Regions from separate parts of the Propioniciclava sp. LT294 genome, predicted to be linked through region 1. Evidence: predicted binding sites of a transcription regulator. Region 1 holds the regulator's gene; the other holds the start of a gene.
What was found. The regulator HrcA, encoded in region 1, represses chaperone genes, less so after heat shock. The targets are predictions, from matches to a motif close to TTGGCACTCGNNNNNNNCGAGTGCCAA.
Positions count from the first base shown of each region.

Region 2: groES (co-chaperone GroES) is a predicted target of HrcA. The motif match lies at 5,007-5,033, and genes of this name have one in related genera.

Region 1 is NZ_JCAKNG010000001.1:75,264-82,334, forward strand. Features, by position in the region: gene tgt (tRNA guanosine(34) transglycosylase Tgt) at 1-228, opposite strand, end outside; gene AC5YDA_RS00385 (16S rRNA (uracil(1498)-N(3))-methyltransferase) at 225-971, opposite strand; gene dnaJ (molecular chaperone DnaJ) at 1,006-2,187, opposite strand; gene hrcA (heat-inducible transcriptional repressor HrcA) at 2,206-3,228, opposite strand; gene AC5YDA_RS00400 (MBL fold metallo-hydrolase) at 3,334-4,182, shown strand; gene AC5YDA_RS00405 (inositol monophosphatase family protein) at 4,184-4,942, opposite strand; gene AC5YDA_RS00410 (DUF3097 domain-containing protein) at 4,942-5,805, opposite strand; gene acs (acetate--CoA ligase) at 5,912-7,071, shown strand, end outside.
Region 2 is NZ_JCAKNG010000009.1:9,062-16,132, forward strand. Features, by position in the region: gene AC5YDA_RS11695 (MptA/MptB family glycosyltransferase) at 1-1,364, opposite strand, end outside; gene AC5YDA_RS11700 (iron chaperone) at 1,507-1,947, shown strand; gene AC5YDA_RS11705 (Lrp/AsnC family transcriptional regulator) at 1,907-2,434, opposite strand; gene groL (chaperonin GroEL) at 2,995-4,599, opposite strand; gene groES (co-chaperone GroES) at 4,612-4,908, opposite strand; gene AC5YDA_RS11720 (squalene cyclase) at 5,076-6,056, opposite strand; gene AC5YDA_RS11725 (HNH endonuclease signature motif containing protein) at 6,138-7,071, shown strand, end outside.

The sequences.
Region 1 (7,071 bases):
CTCGTCGATCAGGTCGGATCCGGGCTGCAGGTAGAGGTGGTAGGCGTTCGCCAGCACCGCCTGGGCACCCAGGTCGGCGACGGCCTCGGGCGTGACCGCCTTGACCGTGGCCTTCGTGCCGACCGCGACGAAGGCGGGGGTGGCGATGTCACCGTGCGGCGTGCTGATGACACCGGTGCGACCGCGCCCGTTCGGGAGGGTCGCGCCGGTGGAGAAGCCGAAGGTCACTTGGCCTTGCTGACGCGCTGCTGGAAGGCCTGGAGCTGCGCGAGCGCGACGACACCGGCGGTGGAGGTGCGCAGGACGCCGTCGCTGACGAGCAACGGGCGGGCGCCGGCCGCGACGAAGTCCCTCACCTCCTCGTCGGTGAGGCCCCCTTCGGGGCCGATGATGATGAGCACGTCGCCCTCGGTCGGCAGGTCGAAATGGCGCAGCGTCAACTCGGAACCCTCGTGGAGCACGAACGCGATCGACATCTCGGGGATGAGTTCGAGCAGCTCCGAGGTGCGCATGGCCGCCGTGACGATCGGGACGCGCAGGCGACGGCTCTGCTTGGTGGCCTCGCGCGCGGTTGCGCGCCAGCGGCCGAGTTGGCGCTCCTGCCGGTCGTGCGTCCAGCGGACGACCGAACGGCTCGACTGCCACGGGATGATCCGGTCGACCCCGATCTCGGTGAGGACCTCGACGGCCAGCTCCGAGCGATCGCCCTTCGCGAGCGCCTGCACGGCGTGGTAGCGGATCGACGGGATGCCCGCGGTGAGCACCTCGGCCACCTCCAGGCTCACCGATGCCTTGTCGACCGCCACGACGGGGCCCCGGACGCCGGTGCCGGCGCCGTCGGCCACCGTGATGGTCTCCCCCACCCGGATCCGGCGCACGGTGGCCGCATGGCGACCCTCCTCGCCGGACAGGGTGACGGTGTCCCCGACCTGCGGGGAATGCAGGTCGGTCAGGAACAGGGCTTCGGTCATGACTCCTCGCCTGGGTCGTCGCGTCGGGTGTGGGTCACTCGGTGAAGGCGTCCTTCAGTTTGCTGAAGAACCCCCGGTGCGACTGACCGCGCGACACCGTGGCCTCCGGACGGGTCTCCCCACGCGCCTCCGCCAACTTGCGGAGGAGTTCGCGCTGCGAGTCGTCCAGGGACTGTGGTGTCTGCACCAACAGGGTAACGCCGAGGTCGCCCCGTCCGGTGCCACGGAGGCGCGGCACGCCGCGCCCCGCGATGACCAGGCGTGTCCCCGACTGCGTGCCGGCGGGCACGTCGAGCTTCACCCGGCTCTCTTCGGGCAGGTTGCCCTCGAGGTCGGCCTCCAGCGTCTCGATCCACACCTCGGTCCCCAGCGCGGCAGCGGTCATGGGCAGCCTGGCCACCATCTCGAGGTTGTCGCCGTCCCGCTTGAACACGTCGTGCGGGGAGACCGACAGTTCGACGTACAGGTCGCCGGAGGGGCCCCCGCCCGGACCGACCTCGCCCTGGGAGTCGAGGTGGACCCGGTTGCCGGTGCTCACACCGGCGGGGATCTTGACGTTGATCGTGCGGGTCGAGCGGACGCGCCCCTCACCTGAGCACTCACCACAGGGGTGCTCGATGACCGTCCCGTAGCCACGACAGGTGGGGCACGGCTGGACGGTGCGAATGTCGCCCAGGAACGAGCGCTGAACCGTCTGGACGTCGCCCGCCCCATGGCACGTGGTGCAGGTCACCGGTTCGGTGCCGTCCGCGGCTCCCCTGCCCGAGCAGGTGGGGCAGATGACGGCGGTGTCCACGCGGATGGGCTTGGTGACGCCGAAGGCCGCCTCCGACAGGGTGAGGTTGAGCCGGACGAGCGCGTCCTGCCCCTTGCGGACCCGGCTGCGCGGCCCCCGGGAACCCTGGGCGCCGAACATCGCGTCGAACAGGCCGCCGACGTCGAAGCCCTGCGCGCCGCCGGGGAAGCCGCCGAAGCCGCCCGGCCCGAAACCGCCGGCCCCACCCCGCATGGGGTTGCCGCCGAGGTCGTACATCTGGCGCTTCTTGTCGTCGCTCAGGACGGCGTAGGCCTCGCCGATCTCCTTGAACTTGTCGGCCGAGGCGGGGTCGTCCGCCACGTCCGGGTGGTACTTCATCGCCAGCTTGCGGTACGCCTTCTTGATCTGGTCGCCCGTCGCGTCCCGGGGAACACCCAAGACCTCGTAGTAGTCGCTCAACTCATTCCTTCTGTGCGGTCAGCCTTCAGCGAGGAATCGACCCACGTAGCGTGCGACAGCGCGCACGGATGCGATGGCCGAGGGGTAGTCCATGCGCGTGGGACCCAGGATGCCGAGGGTGGCCCATGCGCGTTCGTCCGAACCGTAGCCCGATGCCACGACGGACGTCGACTGCAGCGGTTCGTATGCGTTCTCGTGCCCGATCCGGACGGTGACGTCCGCCGTCGAGGTGGCCTCGCCGAGCAGGTGCAGCAGCACCACCTGCTCCTCGAGCGCCTCGAGGACGGGCTTCACCGTCGTCTCGTACTGGTCGCCGAACCGGGTGAGGTTCGGCACGCCGGCGACGGCCACCCGCGCCCCGGGGTCGTCGGAGACGATGTCCAGCATCGCCGAGACCACGGTCGCGGCGAGGGCGGACGCCGAGGGCGGCAGGGGGTCGGCGAACGAGGCCAGTCGGTCGACCGCCTCACGGGCGCTCGCGCCGATGAGCAGGTCGGCCAGACGTTCGCGGACGAGGTTGAGGTCGACGTCGCCGTCGGCCTCCGGCGGCAGCGCGACCAGGCGCTGCTCGACCGTCCCGGTCGTCGAGACGCACATCACCAGGCCGCGATCGGGGCCCAGGCGCAGCACCTCCACGTGGCGGACCGCGAGCGAGGACAGCACCGGGTACTGGACGATCGCCACCTGGCGGGTGATCTGGGCGAGGAGTTGGACCGTGCGGCGGACGACGTCGTCCACGTCCAGCGCGCCTGCCATGAAGGCGGTGATGGCCCGCTTCTCCGCCATCGAGAGGGGCTTGACCGTGGAGAGTCGATCGACGAACAGGCGGTAGCCCTTGTCGGTGGGGATGCGGCCGGCGGAGGTGTGGGGCTGGGTGATGTAGCCCTCCTCCTCCAGCGCCGCCATGTCGTTGCGGACCGTCGCCGGCGAGACGTTGAGATTGTGCCGCTCGACCAGCGCGCGCGAGCCGACGGGTTCCTGGCTGGAGACGTAGTCCGTGACGATCGCACGCAGGATCGCGAGCTTGCGGTCGTCCAGCACTCCCATCACCTCCTTGGCACTCACCATGACGGAGTGCCAGTCTACGCCATGCCTCCCTGCGGGTCTGAACCGGGCGCGCCCCCGGGGCCCCGGTAGGGTGGCCGGGTGGAGTTCAGCCTGTCCGAGTTCAAGCCCGTCGCCGATCGCGTCTACGTGGCGGTCGCCGAGCCGGACTCGGTCAACATCGGCCTCGTGGTCGGAACCACCGGCGCCGTGGTCATCGACACCGGCAGCTCTCCCACCCAGGGACGCGCGATCCTCGCCGCGGCACGCGTCCTGGCGGGCGAAGTGCCCATCACCCATGTACTGGTCACCCACGCCCACCACGACCACCTCTTCGGGCTGGCGGGGTTCGAGGGCGTCGCGTCGATCGGCCACGAAGGGCTCCGCGCGCTGCTCGAGGAGCGCCGTCCGGACGCCGGGGAACTGGCCCGGTTCGGCATGACGGACGCCGATCTGGCCGCACCCTCGACCACGTTCAACATGGCCTCAGCGGTCAACCTCGGCGACTGCCACGTCGAGTTCGCCCACTTCGGACGCGGGCACACCGACCACGACGCCGTCGCCGTGGTCCCGGCGCGCAAGGTGGCGTTCCTCGGTGACCTGCTGGAGACCTCGGCAGAGCCGTGGGCGGGGCCCGACTCCCATCCCGGTGAGTGGGGTGCCAGCCTCGACTGGATCGCGGGCATGATGCCGCGGGACTGCACCATCATCCCCGGCCACGGGCCCGCGCTGAACATGGATTCGGCCGGCACGCAGCGCGGCGAGATGCAGTGGCTGCACGAGCGTGCCGAGGCGCTGTACGACGCCGGCAAGCCTGCCGAGGGTGCCTGGGCCGCGGACTGGCCGTGGCCGCAGGAACCCGCCGAGCGGTTCGTGGCGCAGGCGCTCGTGCGCATGCGCGAGGCGGGGCGTCCGCGCCGGCGTCCGACGCTTCCGCTGCTCAACGGCTGAATCAGGCGAGCGCCGTCCCCATCTGAGCGACGACGGCGTCCGACCGCCCCACCGACAGCATGCGCCCGCCGATGCCGGGCGCGTAGGGGCGACCGTCGACCCGCGCCGCCCCGCCCAGTTCACCGACCAGCAGCGTGCCCGCCAAGTGGTCCCACGGGTGGATCGACCGGTAGGCGAGCCCGTCCAGTTCACCGCGGGCGAGCGCCGGGTAGTCGATCGCGCAGGAGCCGCGGGTGGGGCGCAGACGCAGACCCTCGGCGCTCTCCCTGGCCAGGCGGGGCCAGACCGCGACCCGCCACGGGCTCGGCGTGGGTCCCAACGGGGTGAGGGGCGTGCCGTTGCACGCGGCACCGGCGCCGCGCTCGGCGACGTAGAGCGCGTCGTGGAGGGGCTGCCAGATCCAGCCGCGGATGGCGACCCCTTGGCGCACCTCGGCGACCATGACGCCGAAGTCGATGCTGCCGGAGGCGAAGTTGCGGGTGCCGTCCACGGGGTCGATGACCCAGGCGTGCTCGGCGGTCGAGAGGCCCTCGACGAGCCGGGGGTCGACGAAGCTGGCCTCCTCCCCCACCACCAGCACCCCGGGCATGGCCCGCCGGAAGGCCTCGGTGAGTTCCGCCTCGGCCTCCCGGTCGGCGACGGTCACCAGGTCGCCCGGACGCTTCTGCTCCACCTCGTGGCGCGCCAGTGCGCGGAACCTGGGCAGGACCACCCGCGCGCAGACGTCCTTGATGAGGTCGCTGACGTCCTCGGTCCGCATCAGGACTCCCTGTCCAGGTGGTCGTCGGTGACGAAGTCGATGAGCCTCTCGACCTCGGTGAGGAGCCTGGGGTCGAGGTCCTTCCACCCGGTGACCTGACCGAGGATCCGCTTCCAGCCCCGCGCGACGTCCGTCTGGTCGGCGTGCGGCCAATCCAGCGCCGCCAGGATCCCCTTCTTCCAGTCGGTGCCGCGCGGGATGTCCGGCCAGCGTGTCAGCCCGACACGGGCGGGCTTGATGGCGGCCCAGATGTCGATGTACTCGTGACCCGTCACGAGCACGTGCTCTCCGCTGACCTGCTCGACGATGCGCCACTCCTTGGTGCCGGGCACCAGGTGGTCGACCAGGACGCCCAGCCGTCGTCCCTCGACCGGCGCGAACTCGCGCACGATGGCGGGCAGGTCGTCGATGCCACCCAAGTACTCCACCACCACGCCGACGTGGCGCAGGTCGGCGCCCCAGACCTTCTCGACCAGTTCGGCGTCGTGGCGCCCCTCGACGTAGATGCGGCTGGGCAGCGCCACCTTCGCCTTTTCAGCGGGCCCGACGCGGGAGCCGGACGCCGTGTGCGTCCGGTTGTAGTGCTGGGCCCTGTCACGGGCGGACGCCGCGGGTCGCGTCGGTGGCACCAGATCGACGGGCGAGCCGTCGAGCCAGAAGTTGGGCCCGAACGGGAAGCTGCGGCGCTTGCCCCTGCGGTCCTCCAGGACGACGACGCCGTTCTCCCAGCCCACGACCGCGCCCACGAAGCCGGACGAGGGCTCCTCGAGCACCATGTCCCGCTCGACGGGGGTCTTCGTCGCGACCTTCCTGCCCTGCTGCTGCCAGCCCTTCGCGAGTACATCGCCGCTGTACCGATCCACCCCACGGACCCTACCCGCCCGCCGCGCTCCCCGCCGGTCCCCTTCTGCTCCGCCGGACGCGCCGCTAACCTGACCCCGAAAAGGCACGCGTGGCAAGGAGGCCCACATGTCGGAGCAACAGATCTACGAGCCCGATCCGGACGTGGTGGAGCACGCGCGCATCAAGGACTGGCGCCAGGCCGAGGCCCGGGCGCTGGCCGACCCGGAGGCCTACTGGGCGGCCGAGGCGTCCGAGTTGGAGTGCTCGCAGCCGTGGACCGAGGTGCTGGACGACTCCCACGCTCCGTTCCACCGGTGGTTCGTGGGCGGCCGCACCAACATCGTCACCAACTGTGTCGACCGGCACCAGGAGGGCCCCCGCAAGAACAAGCTCGCCCTGATCTGGGTGGGCGAGGACACCTCGGAGGTGCGCACCTTCTCGTACTACAGCCTGAACCGTGAGGTGAACCAGTTCGCCAACGTGCTCAAGGCGATGGGGGTCACCGAGGGCGACAAGGTGACCATCTACCTCCCGCGCATCCCCGAGGCCGTGTTCGCGATGCTCGCCTGCGCCAAGCTCGGTGCCGTGCACTCGGTGGTGTTCGCCGGTTTCGCGTCCGACGCGCTCGCCAGCCGCATCGACGACTCGGAGTCCAAGGTGGTCATCACGGCCGACGGGTCGCGGGTCAACGGCCGCATCCTCGACCTCAAGGAGATCGTCGACGAGGGCATCCGGTTCTCGCCGTCCGTCGAGAACGTGATCGTCGTGCGCAACACCCGCAATGAGATCGCCATGGATCCGCTGCGCGACCACTGGTACCACGACCTGTGTGCCCTGCCGATCGCCCGCGGTCATTGCGACACGGTGCAGGTCGAGTCCGAGCACCCCTTGTACATCCTCTACACCTCGGGGAGCACCGGGAAGCCGAAGGCCATCCTGCACACCCACGGCGGGTACATGGTGGGGATCCACACCACCCTCAAGAACACCTTCGACCTGCGCGACGAGGACCGCTGGTGGTGCACGGCCGACATCGGCTGGGTGACCGGCCACTCCTACATGGTCTACGGCCCCCTGCTCAACGGAGCGACGACCTTCATGTACGAGGGGAACCCGACCTACCCCTACCCCAACCGGTGGTGGCAGCTCATCGAGTACTACGGCCTCACCCACTTCTACACCGCCCCCACGGCGATCCGGTCCCTCATGCGGTTCGGGGACGCCTGGGTCAAGCGGCACGACCTGTCGTCGCTGCGGCTGCTGGGCTCCGTCGGGGAACCCATCAA
Region 2 (7,071 bases), on a different contig from region 1:
ACCGGCACCAGGCCCAGCAGGGCGAGGCTCCACGGGAAGTACCACGGGTGCATCGACTGGCCCAGGGTCGCCACGGCCAGCGATCCCCAACCGATGGCGCTCACCGGGCGGTCACTGAAGTGGATCACCACCCAGGCCAGGACGGCGAGCAGCGTGACGTTCGAGGCCATCCCGACGACGAGGCGGAAGAGGGACGGGTCGTGGCCCAGCCAGGCCACGACGTCGCCACCGTACTGGCCCAGCAGCGCGAAGGGCGCCGGCGTCCCGGCCGTGCCCATGAGGGTGAGCCAGGCCGTCCACCCGAAGCCCTTGCCCGTGGCCAGGCTGAGCAGGACGAACGCGGCCACCGCGAGGACCGTCACACCGGCCGTCCGGACGCCGTACGCCCACAGGCGCCGGCCCGGCGGGAGCGCGCGCAACTGCGCGATGACGGGCAGCCCCGCCACGGCGAGGACGGTGAGCCCGCCCTGTTGCTTCAGCGCCATCGCCACGCCCACGAGGGCGGGGGCGACGACCCACAGCAGCACGATCCGCCGGGTTCCCTCGGAGCGGACGCCGAGGACGGTCACCCAGATGGCCAGCACCGACGCGCCCGCCATGAGTGCGTCGTTGTGGGCGCCGCCGATGAAGTGGACCAGCAGCAGCGGGTTCAGCAGGCCCCACCAGATCGCGCGGTCGGCGGCGAGCCCCTCGGGTTCCACCTCGTGCGCGGCCTGACGCTCGGCGCCCCGGCGCCCGCGGAACAGGCCGAGCGGACGCAGGTGCTCCGCGATCCGCGGGACGGTGAAGGCGATGAGGGCCACGCCGAGGATGGCCGGCAGCCGCATGGCCACGAACGACCAGTAGTCGTCGTTGCCCGTGAGCGCCACGACGGCCTGGTTCACCAGCAGCGTCAGGGGCGGGTAGGCGACGCCGCTCCCCCGCCACAGCTCGTCGACCGAGGGAGCGAAGGGGCCGCCCGCGCTGCCGAGGCCGTCGGCATAGACGGAGCCGCCGTGGTTCTCGATCCACCCGGAGTCGGCGTACAGCACGGCGTCGCCCGACAGGACGGGCGGCGTCAGCAGCAGCGGCAGCGACCACAGCGCCAGCAGCAGGCCGGGCCGGGCGATGGCGGCGCGCCCGGGGTGTGGGCGCAGGAACCACCACAGCACGCTCAGCACGAGGCAGCCCAGCACGATGGCCGCGCGGTTCCACGGCATCGGCAGGGCCGTGCCGATCGCCATGACGGTCGGGTCGAGCCAGCCGTCGGGGTTGAACGAGAACTCGGGGTGGGCCGATCCCCAGGCGATCAGCGCGCTCGCGACCATGCCCGCCCCTGCCGCGACCCCCCACGACACCGTCGAACGCCGCACGTCGGCTCTCACGTCACTCAAGGCTGCCTCCAGGTGGTCGGTCTTCGGCGACGCTGATCCTAGTGCGCTCGGCCGCAACGCGGGCCGGCGGAACCACCTCGGGCCGCCCCCACCCCCCTGTCCACGCACCCGCGCCGCATGTCACGATGAGGCCATGGCAAGCAGAGACGACGGACTTTCCGCGGACGAGAAGGCAGCCGTCAAGCAGGTGGCCGCCGAACGCCGCCGGTCGAAGGCGGGCAAGAACGACGAGGCGGCCGTCCTGGCGGCGATCGCGTCCATGGAGCCGTCCGACCGGGCGATCGCCGAGGGGCTGCACGCGCTCGTCGCGCGTGAACTGCCCGCGCTGACCAGCAAGACCTGGTACGGGTTCCCCGCCTACTGCAAGGACGGCGCCGTGGTGTTCTTCTTCCAGTACGCCGGCAAGTTCAAGACGCGCTACGGCCACATCGGGTTCCAGGACGTCGCGCAGCTCGACGACGGCGTCCTGTGGCCGACCGCGTTCGCCGTCACGGAGTGGAACGACCAGGTGGAGCAGCAGGTGGCACAGCTCATCAGGCGCGCGGTCGGGCAGGGCCAGGGCCCGGACGCGTAGGGACTCGACGCGGACGCTCCCCCTCGGCACGCCCCCGCAGCAGCGGCCGGACGCGGTAACCGATGACCTCGCGCAGGTAGACGCTGGTCGAGGTGCGGGTGATGCCCGGGCACAGCCGGATCTCCTCGGCCACCCGGTAGAGGTCGTCGGGGTCGCGGGCCACGACGTGGCAGAGCAGGTCGATGTCGCCGGCGGGTGCGTGGCACTCCAGCACCTCGGGGATCCGCCGCAGGGCGTCGACCGCCTCGTCGAGCTGGTGCTGGTCAAGCTCGGCGGCCACGGTGGCGTGGAGCCCGCGGCCCAAGGCTGCGGGCGGCACGAGCGCCGAGAACAGCCGGAACAGCCCTTCGGTGCGGTAGCGCTCCAGGCGCGCCTGGATGGTGCCGCGGGCCAGCCCCGTGCGCTCACTGAGGGCCAGGACGGTCAGGCGCGGGTCTGAATCCAGCTCCAGGATCAGGCGCCGGTCGATGTCGTCGAGCTGGTACATGCTGGCTCCCCTGCCGTTCTGATCACGTTGACCGACCAAGCCCATCACACTCTGATCAGATTGACCAGCCTTGAGGTACGCGATTGTGCAGTGCGACGGACTCACGCTGGAATAGTGTCCAGAAGGTGCGAGGCCCTCACGAGGGGCCGGACGCCGCCGGCCACCTCCCGCGCCACCATCACGCGGGTCGGCCACCCGGCCACAGATCGGGGCCCCCGTCGAACGCGCGGGGGCCCCGAAACAGGTCCGGACGTCGCCGATGTGTGCGTCCAGGCGGCCGCCCGCCTCGCCCACGCTCCGGTCGCCGCCGCCCCCTTCTGAGTTCGTGCGTCTCGGAGAGAATGGCCCACGACTCTCCAGCTGCGCCTGGCTGCAGGCCTTGTGACGGTGGTGGAGACGGCAGCGCTGCTGGGTGAGCCGGGCCCGGCGGCGGCGAGGTTCGTGGGTGGCGTCGCGTTGTCGGGACCGGTCGGTGGAGCAGCGTCGGTGTCACTCTCAGCCGACAGGACGGGGCCCCGCACTCTCGTGCGGGGCCCCGTCCGTGGAGACCGATCCAACGGTCAGTGCTGGTGCCCGTGGCTGTCGCCGGACTCCTCCGGCTTCTCGACCACCAGCGTCTCGGTGGTGAGCAGCAGAGCCGCGATGGACGCCGCGTTGGACAGCGCCGAGCGGGTCACCTTGACCGGGTCGATGACACCGGCGGCGATGAGGTCGCCGTACACGCCGGTGGCGCCGTTCCAGCCGTTGCCGAAGCCCAGCTCCTGGACCTTCGACACGACGACGTAGCCGGGCTCGCCGGCGTTCTCGGCGATCCAGCGCAGGGGCTGGACGACGGCCTTCTCGACGATCCGGACGCCGGCGAGCTCGTCACCGGTCTTGCCCAGGCCGCCGGCCAGGACGGAAGCAGCGTGGATGAGCGCGGAGCCGCCACCGGCGACGATGCCCTCCTCGATGGCCGCACGGGTGGCGCTCACGGCGTCCTCGATGCGGTGCTTCTTCTCCTTCATCTCGACCTCGGTCGCAGCACCGACCTTGATCACGCACACGCCACCGGCGAGCTTCGCGACGCGCTCGGAGAGCTTCTCGCGATCCCAGTCCGAATCCGTGCGGGCGATCTCGGCACGCAGCTGCTCGACACGACCGGCCACGGCGTCGGCCTCACCGGCGCCGTCGACGATGGTCGTGTTGTCCTTGGTGACGACGACGCGGCGGGCGCGGCCCAGCACGTCGAGGCCGACCTGGTCGAGCTTGAGGCCGACCTCGGCAGCGACGACCTGGCCGCCGGTCAGGATCGCGATGTCCTCGAGCATGGCCTTGCGGCGGTCACCGAAGGCGGGGGCCTTGACGGCCACCGAGGTGAAGGTGCCACGGATCTTGTTGACCACGAGGGTCGACAGGGCCTCGCCGTCCACGTCCTCGGCCACGATGAACAGGGTGCCGTTGGCGCCGATGACCTTCTCCAGCAGCGGGAGCAGGTCGTTCATCGAGCTGATCTTGCCCGAGTGGATGAGGATGTAGGGGTTGTCGAGGATGGCCTCCATGCGCTCGGCATCGGTGACCATGTAGGGCGACAGGTAACCCTTGTCGAACTGCATGCCCTCGGTGAACTCGAGCTCGGTGCCCAGGGTGTTGGACTCGTCGACGGTGATGACGCCGTCCTTGCCCACCTTGTCGAAGGCCTCGGCGATGAGCGCGCCGATCTCCTCGTCACGGCTCGAGATCGTGGCCACGCTGGCCATGTCGTCGGTCGTGTCGACCTGCTTGGCGTTGGCGATGAGCTCGTTGTTGACGGCTTCGACGGCCGCCTCGATGCCCCGCTTGAGGCCGACCGGGTTCGTACCGGCGGCGACGGCGCGGAGGCCCTCGTGGACGAGCGCCTGGGCCAGCACGGTCGCGGTCGTGGTGCCGTCACCGGCGACGTCGTTCGTCTTGGTGGCGACCTCCTTCGCGAGCTGCGCGCCGAGGTTCTCGTAGGGGTCGGTGAGCTCGACCTCCTTGGCGACGGTCACGCCGTCGTTGGTGATCGTCGGGGCGCCCCACTTCTTGTCGAGCACCACGTAACGGCCCTTGGGGCCGAGCGTCACCTTCACGGCGTTGGCGAGGGCATCCACGCCACGCTCGAGCGAGCGACGCGCCTCCTCGTCAAACTGAAGGATCTTTGCCATGTGTTGGAGTCCTTACTTGGAGACGACGGCGAGGATGTCGCGGGCGTTGAGCAGCAGGTACTCGTTCCCGTCGTACTTCACCTCGGTGCCGCCGTACTTGGAGAAGATGACGACGTCGCCCTCGGCGACGTCCAGCGGGACGCGGTTGCCCTTGTCGTCGATGCGGCCGGGGCCGGTCGCCACGACCTTGCCCTCCTGCGGCTTCTCCTTGGCGGTGTCGGGAATGACCAGGCCCGAGGCGGTGGTGGTCTCTGCCTCCAGGGGCTGGACGAGGACGCGGTCCTCGAGCGGCTTGATCGTGACGGCCACGATGGTGCCCTTTCTTCGTACGTACGGGCCCTCACGCGAGGGCCCTTGATGGAATCCTTCGATGCCCGCCCAGGACGTCGTCGCGGTGCCGCCTTGGGCTGGCAGACTCGATGGTCGAGTGCCAACCACGACTCTATCCACGGGTTGGCACTCGTTCAACCCGAGTGCTAATTCCGGGCGGTGTCCCACCAATCGAGCACGCGGGCGGCGTGGAACGTGACCCAGGGGGACGGCTCGCCGGGCGGCACGTCCGCCTCGAACCACACCTGGCCCTTGAAGCGGGTGCTCTGCAGCCAGCGGCCGTCCTCGCCGCGGGCCTTCCGGACCCGTTCGATCGCCTCGGCTGCCCGTTCGTCGGGGGCCACCCCATCGTGGGCCGCCGCCTCACGCAGGTGATCCAGCGCACGCAACCCGGTGTAGACCCAGCGGAACGGATAGGCGAGGTGGTCGACCCAGGGCCCCACCCGTTCACCCGTGCCGAGCCGGTACAGCAGGCGTCGCTGCAGCAGGTACTCCTCACCCCGGTGGCGGGCGGCGCGGAGGGCGTCGTGGCCGCCGACGGCGCGCTCGTAGAAGAGGATCCCCCGCAGCGCGTTGAGCGTGGAGTGGAACGACGAGCGCACCGACCCCTCCACCCACTCACAGTTCCAGCCGCCCTCGTCGCGTTGGTGCTCGACGAACCAGTCGGCGAGGCGGCTCATGTCCCGGCCCAGCCACACGCCGTTCGCCAGCGTGAACGCGTTGATGCAGCAGTCGACCTCGCCGTCCCAGTAGGGCAGGTCGTCGTACTCCCAGCGGCTGTTGCGGGCGAGCCTGTCGCCGGTGTCCCCCAGTCCGGAGGCGTCCAGCCCCCACTCTCGGAGTGCGTTGAGACTCCACGTGGTGGCGGTGTAGGGCTGCCCCTCGTCGTCGTCGGGGTGGTTCACCGCCCGGGGGTCCACCCGTGTCGGGAAGTACGCTCCCCCCGCCCACTGGCCGTCGCCGTCCTGCAGCGCGAGCAGCCGGTCGGCCATGCCCTCGGTCCTCGTCCGGGCCCTGGTCCGCTGCCAGACGTGTTCCGGCTCGTGAGCCAGGTCGCGCTGCACCTGCCAGCGCAGCGCGGGGTCGGTGTCGAGCAACCAGTCGAGCGTCGTGGCGTCGATCGTCATGGTTCAACGTAGGCGCGCCTTCCCTGCGGGCGCCAGCCGCCGGCCGCAGAAAGTGTCGGAGGCGGTCTCTACGTTGGAGTCATGGCAGACCGCACCCCCGATCTGACCGCGGACGCCCCCGCCAACCGCGGCGTCCGCGTTGAGGCCTGCCCGACCGGGGCGGTGCTGGCCGCGGTCGAACGGGCGCTCGACGCGCTTGCAGGCGTCACGCGGTCAGGCGTGGCGCCGGCGGAGCGGGTGGCGCTGGTGAGGCGGGCGCGCGTGCTCGCCGGCCGCATGGACGCCCTGGCCGCGGTCCTGCTCGCCGAGGCGGACGCGGCCGGGGCAACCCTCACCGCGAGCGGCACGCCCACGACGAGCTGGCTGGCGCTGAGCGGCTCCAGCACCGGTCGCGAGGCCGCGGGCGAACTCTTCGCGGCGAACGACGTCCAGCGGCATGCCATCGTGGCGGACGCCGCGCTGTCCGGACGCCTCGGCGTCCGGCAGGCGCGGGCGGTGGCCCGGGGCGTGGACGCATTGCCGGCCACCCTCAGTGAGGACCAGCGCGAGCAGGCTCAACACCTGCTGGTCGAGCGTGCCGCGCGCGAGCCGGCGAACCGGGTGCCGTCGCTGGTGAAGGGGGTGCTCGCCGAGGTCGCCCCCGAGGCCGCGCCCACACCCGAGGCCGACCAGAGCCGGCTCGAGGCGCAGGCGAGGCGGGCGCGGGCGCGGCGGTCGCTGGCGTTCCACCCGGACGGCGATGGAGCGGTGACCTTCCGAGGGAGTCTTCCCGACGCGGACGCCGCCGGGTTCGTACGCATGATCGAGGCGCTCGTGGAGTCGGATCGCCGGGCCGGGCGTGAGCGTGCAACGGACCGTCGGGATCCGCTCGCCGAGAGGCGGACGCCCGACCAGCGCCGCGCCGACGCGCTGCTGGGGCTGGTGCGGCTGGCGGAGAACGCGGGGTCGGTGCCGCGGGTGGCCGGCGACCGCCCCCGCGTGGTGGTGACCATGCGCGAGGCCGACCTGCGCGCGC